DNA from 3 places in the Fulvivirga ligni genome. Region 1 is predicted to be linked to each of the others. Evidence: riboswitches for the same ligand, from Rfam matches in the RefSeq annotation. Region 1 holds a riboswitch; each other region holds the start of a gene.
The links. A riboswitch is a leader RNA that binds a small molecule or an ion and turns the genes downstream of it on or off. The one in region 1 is predicted to bind cobalamin.
Positions count from the first base shown of each region.

Region 2: it holds a riboswitch for cobalamin, as region 1 does, so the genes downstream of both, LVD16_RS12535 (bifunctional adenosylcobinamide kinase/adenosylcobinamide-phosphate guanylyltransferase) here and LVD16_RS00565 (TonB-dependent receptor) in region 1, are expected to answer to the same signal.
Region 3: it holds a riboswitch for cobalamin, as region 1 does, so the genes downstream of both, metE (5-methyltetrahydropteroyltriglutamate--homocysteine S-methyltransferase) here and LVD16_RS00565 (TonB-dependent receptor) in region 1, are expected to answer to the same signal.

Region 1 covers NZ_CP089979.1:113,511-115,777, reverse strand. The annotation lists gene LVD16_RS00570 (ABC transporter substrate-binding protein) at 1-934, opposite strand, end outside; cobalamin riboswitch at 1,031-1,240, shown strand; gene LVD16_RS00565 (TonB-dependent receptor) at 1,370-2,267, shown strand, end outside.
Region 2 covers NZ_CP089979.1:2,926,055-2,928,321, reverse strand. The annotation lists gene cobT (nicotinate-nucleotide--dimethylbenzimidazole phosphoribosyltransferase) at 1-425, opposite strand, end outside; gene LVD16_RS12535 (bifunctional adenosylcobinamide kinase/adenosylcobinamide-phosphate guanylyltransferase) at 427-930, opposite strand; cobalamin riboswitch at 1,073-1,257, opposite strand; gene LVD16_RS12530 (DUF2255 family protein) at 1,366-1,743, opposite strand; gene LVD16_RS12525 (tautomerase family protein) at 1,819-2,046, opposite strand; gene LVD16_RS12520 ((R)-mandelonitrile lyase) at 2,111-2,267, opposite strand, start outside.
Region 3 covers NZ_CP089979.1:5,290,953-5,293,219, reverse strand. The annotation lists gene LVD16_RS22345 (mechanosensitive ion channel family protein) at 1-875, shown strand, start outside; cobalamin riboswitch at 941-1,129, shown strand; gene metE (5-methyltetrahydropteroyltriglutamate--homocysteine S-methyltransferase) at 1,306-2,267, shown strand, end outside.

The DNA of each region.
Region 1 (2,267 bases):
CTTGAAGGCTTTTATACTGAGCTGCTCCAATCCACTTATCTGCTTCTGCGGCCTTGTCATAAACCGCTTCAAAGGCCATAGACATGCTGCCTGAGCTGCTGTCATTAGCCCATAAGTAGTTGACTCCGGCCTCGTCTAGAAGTTTTGCTGGCCAGCTTTCACCACCAGGTACATACCATACATCGTTATAAACAACACCTGTAAAGGCTGTCGGTTTATTTTCTGTGGTTTTTACCTTTTCTTTTACGGCTAAATAGGCTGATTTAATCTCTTTATATTTTTGCTCAGCTAGCTCTTGTTTGTTGAAAAATGCCCCAATAAATTTTACCCATTCAGCGCGGCCCAGAGGCGTTTTTTCTAAATAAGCCGCTTGCAAAATTACAGGTATTCCTAGCCTGTTTACCTGCTCCAAATCTTGAGAATTACCATTCAACGTATAACCAAAAACAGCTTCCGGCTCCAGCGAAGTTAAAGTTTCCATGTTCAGCTTGCTATCCATTCCCAGCTCCTGAATGTTGCCTGACTTTACCCGTTGGTTAATCTTTTCAGAGGATATGAATTTTGTGCTGGGAAAACCTACTAATGCGTCTATCTCATTCAGCATTTCAATAGCTGGCAGGTGAACCGTAGCCGTGCAAACCATTCTTTCTACCGGAGTTCTTATGATAATGATATCTTCATCATGATCTGGAACAGTATCTGTTTTCGGCACCAATAAATATTTGGTGGAGGTTGGTGCACCTTTGTATGATTGGGGTACTTCAATGTAGGTATTATTGCCTTGTTTCCACATAGAAAAATTGACTGCATCTTCTATCAATATTTCCTGTTTTTCTGCTATTTCAAGGTTTTCAGAGCTGTTGTTTTGAGGTTTCTGCTCGCAAGAAACAAGGGCAAAGCAGAGTGTCAGAAATAGGGCAATAAAGCGATTCATAGTTAAATAAGCATGGGTTGATCATGGCAAACATACATTTTTATGAATTTAATGTGCAACTGTTAGCAGTATGTTGGTTTAAATAAATCTTTAGCTACCTTTGCAGTGAATTGTGGTTTGTTACCTCTTTCTGAAGGTGTAGCAATTAAAAGGGAATCCGGTGATTCTGAGAAAAATCCGGAGCTGTCCCCGCAACTGTAAGCTCGTAGAATTCATCATTCAATTCAAGAGCCACTGTCTAGAAATAGATGGGAAGGCCGATGATGAAGAGCAAGCCAGGAGACCTGCCATCATTCTTTTACTAAGAAGCTTTCGGGAGTTATGGCTTCAGGCAGATGACCCATTACATTTTCTGGTGCACCTTCCTGTTCCGTATTTAAAAAGCTTCATGAATAATGGTTTATGAAGACACTCTTTAGTTGTATCCTTTTTTTTATGACAAGCATGAGTTTGCTCTATGCCCAGGATAGCCTGGCGGTAAAGCAGCTCCATGGTATTGAAATACAGGATAAAAGAATTGAAGATTTCCAGACGGGTGAGAAAATAGATGCTGTAAGCCCGGAATATATCAATGGTCTGCAAGGTGGTAGTGCTGCCGAATTGCTTATGAAAACAGGCGGGGTAAATGTTCGCTCTTACGGAATTAGCGGCCTTTCTACACCGTCATTGCGAGGAACAGGAAGTAGCCATACCGCAGTTATTTGGGAGGGCTTAAATTTACAAAGCCCTATGAACGGATCTTTAGATCTTACCCTTGTTCCCGTTTCGTTTATCAGTAATCTATCTATTCAGTACGGAGCTGCAGGCACCACCATGGGGTCTGGAGCGCTGGGTGGCGCCATCCATATGAGTAGCAACTCCAATATTTCTCATGGTTTTGGTGCCGGGTTATTTCAGCAGACAGGAAGCTTTGGTAAAAGTTATACTGGGTTGAACGTCTCCTACGGATCAGGGAAAAGCGAGGTAAGTGTAAAGGGCTTTTTGCATCACTCGGATAATGATTTTCAATATTTTAATCGCTTTTCCAATAAAGAAGAAACACAGGAGAATTCAGAAATTGATCAGCATGGTGTATTGGCGGAGTGGCGTTATCAGATCAAGGATAATCAAAGGATTTCCGCAAAATATTGGTATCAGTTTAACAATGTTAACCTACCTAGGCCAGCTTCTGCGGGTGGAGAAGCCGTTGAAAATCAGCAAGATGAATTTCATAGAGCGGTAATCCATTGGCAACGTAATTCTGAGCATGGAGTGCTCGAGGCTCGTTCTGGCCTGGTGAGCCATGAGCTCACTTACACCGATCAGGTAGCAGAGCCTTCGATCAGCCAGTCCA
Region 2 (2,267 bases), 2.8 Mb from region 1:
GCATTTCCATAACGATAATCTTTAGTGCCATTTCCTAATTTAGCATGAACTAAGGGTAAGGATCTATCAAAGCTATGATTAACTCCAGCATCAACTATCTGAACATTCATACCTGCAGATCTGGCAAGCACATTAATTGCCGCTCCGCCTTGCAGAAAATTCATCACCATTTGATATGTAACTTCTTGTGGGTAAGGATTTACTACTCCAGATTTCGCAATACCATGATCACCGGCAAAAACTACTACTGTCGGTTTCTTTAACGATGGACTCAAATTCCGTTGTATTCGAGCCACCCTAAATGCAATTTCCTCAATAACACCAAGAGCCCCCACTGGCTTAGTCTTCTGATTAATCTTACTCCAGATAGCCTCGTCTAAATCCTGAGGTACTGGTTCGATAGCCCAATTGCTCTTGTTTATCATGTTACTTAAGTTTTAACGGCAGGCCTGACACCATAAAAACGGCCTCATCTGCCTTATTTGCTATAAATTGATTCATCCAGCCTTGTAACTCGGTGAATTTACGTCCTACCTCTGTTTGCGCATGTATACCCATACCTATTTCATTAGAAATGATAATTAGTGTACAATCTTGCTCAAACAGTTGTTTCAATTCTGCTTTACCACTTTCTAAACAGGCCTCAACATCGTACTTAAGATCTGAATACCAATTAGTTAACCATAGAGTAACACAGTCCACCACCACCACTTTCTCATGAAGATCAATAGCACCAATATGCTTTTCTTCCTCAATATTTTCCCATCGTTCATCACGATCACTTTGGTGCCTCTTTACCCTCTTTTCAAAATCAGCATCCCAATTACGGGAGGTAGCAAGATAAACAGGATTATCTGAAAGGCTTAAAGCCAGATTCTGCGCATAGCTACTCTTGCCAGAGCGCTCTCCACCAGATATATAATAGATCATTTTTAATCAATTCATGATTTATCAATAAATGCTCTGTGGAATGGCTTATTTGAATAAATATGAACATAAGGCCTTGCGCATTATTAAAAGGCGCAACGCTAACGATTGATGTAATTCATATCTGACCTTTCCACCGAAAGTCTTTATACATTATGCGAAGGGCAGGTTTTCTGGCTTACTCCACTACTCTCCGCCTTCCCATTAAATATAACAGTGACTTGTTTGAAAGTAGCCTTTAAGAGCATACAGCTACGGGGATAGCTCCGGACTCACACCGGATTCCCTTTTAATTTCCCATAAAGGAAAACCATTGCATGGCGCAATGATATTGATTTAAACTTTGGAAATGCTATGATTCCAGAATAATTAAAAAGAAAGGTCTAAAGACCTGTTTATCCAGGTGATTGAATAATCCTAGATGGGTGTCAACAATAATTATATTACTTCTATAGTAGCTGCCTTTGCCCTACTACTCATCATAGAATTCAGATATGAACTATTATGATATTTCTCTCGGTAAGCCTGATCAATTTTATCATTCAACTCATCGTCTTTAACAGACTGAAACCGCACATTTTTTTCTAGGCCAGCACCTGTAATCTTACCTGCTTTTTGAGCTAAGGCCGATTGATACCATCTACCGGATACACCACTATACGCTCTTACAAACAACCTATTTTCAACACTCACAGACCAAATCCAGGTGAGAGTACCGTAAGTTTCACCATCTGAGTAATAAGGGGCAATTTTAAAATCATCTTTAGAAGCAACCTCCCTAATCTCTTCTACATTTAAGCCTTGTATATTATTCATTAATAAAAGATTTAAAACTCACAGGCATTCATAAATCATGAATGCCTGTGAGCATATTTATGACCAAAACTGGCATCACATTTCGTTTCCCGGATATTTATATAGCAAATTCTTATTTCCCAGAATCTGTTTAGGATAAACATCACCCTTCCACTGATCCAAGGTAAAATCTTCAATAGAGACTGAGAATGACTCCTCACCATAATGAAGTATCTCCATAGCGGTTTTCACCAAAGCATCAGATAGTTCTTTCTTCTGTTCTTCGGTTTTCCCTTCCAATAATTTTATCTGTAAATGAGGCATTATATTATGACTTATACTGCTCATCAGTCACCTTTTCCATCCAGGTAACTACCTCTCCATCAACTTATTCCTGAATAGCTATGTGACTCATCGCCTTACCAGCTGAGGCTCCATGCCAGTGCTTTTCATTAGGTGGAAACCACACGATATCACCTGGCTTTATCTCTTCAATTGGACCACCTTCTCGCTGTACTAAACCTACTCCTGACTGCACAATTAAA
Region 3 (2,267 bases), 1.3 Mb from region 1:
TTAGTGAAGATAGAATGAGTCTGAGGGGGAATCTGGCAGCGGTAAGTGCTATTATGTTCTTAAGAAGAGCATTCTATATTGCCATAATTATTACAGGTATCATACTCACGCTTAGTACTTTAGGGTTTGATATCACCACATGGTTGGCAGCGTTAGGCATTGGAGGTATAGCCATAGCCTTGGGAGCTCAAAAAACGGTGGAAAATTTCGTAGGTAGTGTCACCCTCGTTCTGGACAGACCAATAAGAGTAGGAGACTTCTGTAAGGTGTCCGATACTACAGGTACCGTGGAGCAGATTGGCATGCGCTCTACAAAGATCAGAACGCTTGATAGAACTATTGTCACTATTCCTAATGGTGAGTTTTCATCATTAAAAATTGAAAATTACACCCAGCGAGATATGTTTTGGTTTCACCCTGTACTTTCTATGAGGTATGAAACTACACCCGATCAGATGCGATACCTGTTGGTGGAAATTAGAAAATTGCTTTACGCTCATTCCAGAGTAGAGCCAGATCCTGCCAGAATCAGATTTACCGGATTTGGAGCCGATTCATTGCCGCTTGAAATTTTTGCTTATGTGAAAGCAGTTGATTTCAATGAATTCCTGGGAATTAAGGAGGATTTGTTGCTCCGTATTATGGATATTGTTGAGGAGAGTGGTACTGGATTTGCCTTCCCGTCACAGACAATCTATATGGCTAAGGATGAGGGTGTTTCACCTGAAAAAGCAGAGAAAATTAAAGCCAAAGTGGATGAATGGCGCAAGCAGGGGATCATGGAAATACCTGCATTTGATCCGGAAACCATTGACGCTTTAAAGGGAAGCATAGAGTTTCCTCCGGAAGGCTCTAGCCAGAGAGAAAAAGAGTAATAACTCAGCGAGGTGCTAATTAGAAAAGAAATATTTACATTTACACCAGTAAAGTTCTTTACGTAATTTCATCAAACGGAAAAGGTTGCACTTAACGTGGATTAATAGGGAATCTGGTGAGAACCCAGAGCTGTCGCGCAACTGTATTTAACCTAAAGGTTTTTATCCTTGTGTTCCACTGTTCTGAATTTAGAATGGGAAGGACGATAAAAGCTGTTATAAGTCAGGAGACCTGCCTGTTCCGCTATGACTTTGCTTTCGCGATCTGAAGCTCTATGTCAGGTATGATGCTATGGTTATTGTACAGGCAAAGTGCGTCTTTTTCAATGATCTATAGCTTCTCACTTCTCATATATCCTCAGTCCTAAAAGCAAGGACGAAATTCTGCAAACGAACTTTTAGAAATCATTTTTTACTAAAAGTTATCACAATGCAAACACACATTCTTGGTTACCCGCGTATTGGTAGCCAGCGTGAACTGAAAAAGGCCTCTGAAAATTATTGGGCCGACAAAATTACCTTAAAAGAGCTGCTGGAAACGGCTGCTAGTATAAGAAAAGGTAATTGGGAGCTCCAGCGTGCAGCTGGAATAAACCTCATTCCTTCTAATGATTTTTCTTTCTATGATCAGGTACTAGACATGACCATGGTGGTAAATGCCATACCTGAAAGATATCATGACGTAATTCTAAAAGAAGGTAAAACTGAACTTGACCTCTACTTTGCCATGGCCAGAGGCTACCAGAAAAATGGCCTGGATATCACAGCCATGGAAATGACCAAATGGTTCGATACCAATTACCATTACATAGTTCCGGAATTCACTAAAAATCAGAAGTTTAAGCTGTTTTCTTCGAAGATTATTGATGAGTTTAAAGAGGCAAAAAGAGAAGGGATAATCACCAAACCGGTGATCATAGGGCCTGTTTCTTTCCTGCTATTGGGAAAAGAAAAAGGAGAGGATTTTAACAGGCTTGATTTAATAGATAGTCTATTGCCCGTTTATCTGGAGTTATTAACTCAATTAGTAGCGCAAGGTGCCGAATGGATTCAGTTTGACGAACCATATTTGGCTTTGGATATCGATGAGCAGGCTAAGGCAACCTATGCAAAAGTTTACAAGGCCATCCATCAGCACTTTCCTAAGTTAAACACCTTGGTAGCCACTTACTTTGAAGGCTTAAGGAGCAATGTAGACCTAGCAGTGTCGTTGCCGGTAAAAGCGCTTCATATCGATTTGGTAAGAGCACCAGAGCAATTAATCTCTGTATTGCATAAAGCACCTATAGACCTTACCATTTCTTTAGGAGTGGTAGATGGTAGAAACATTTGGAAAAATAATTTCAGTGAAAGTATTGAGATCATAAAAATGGCCATCAATCAAATAGGAGA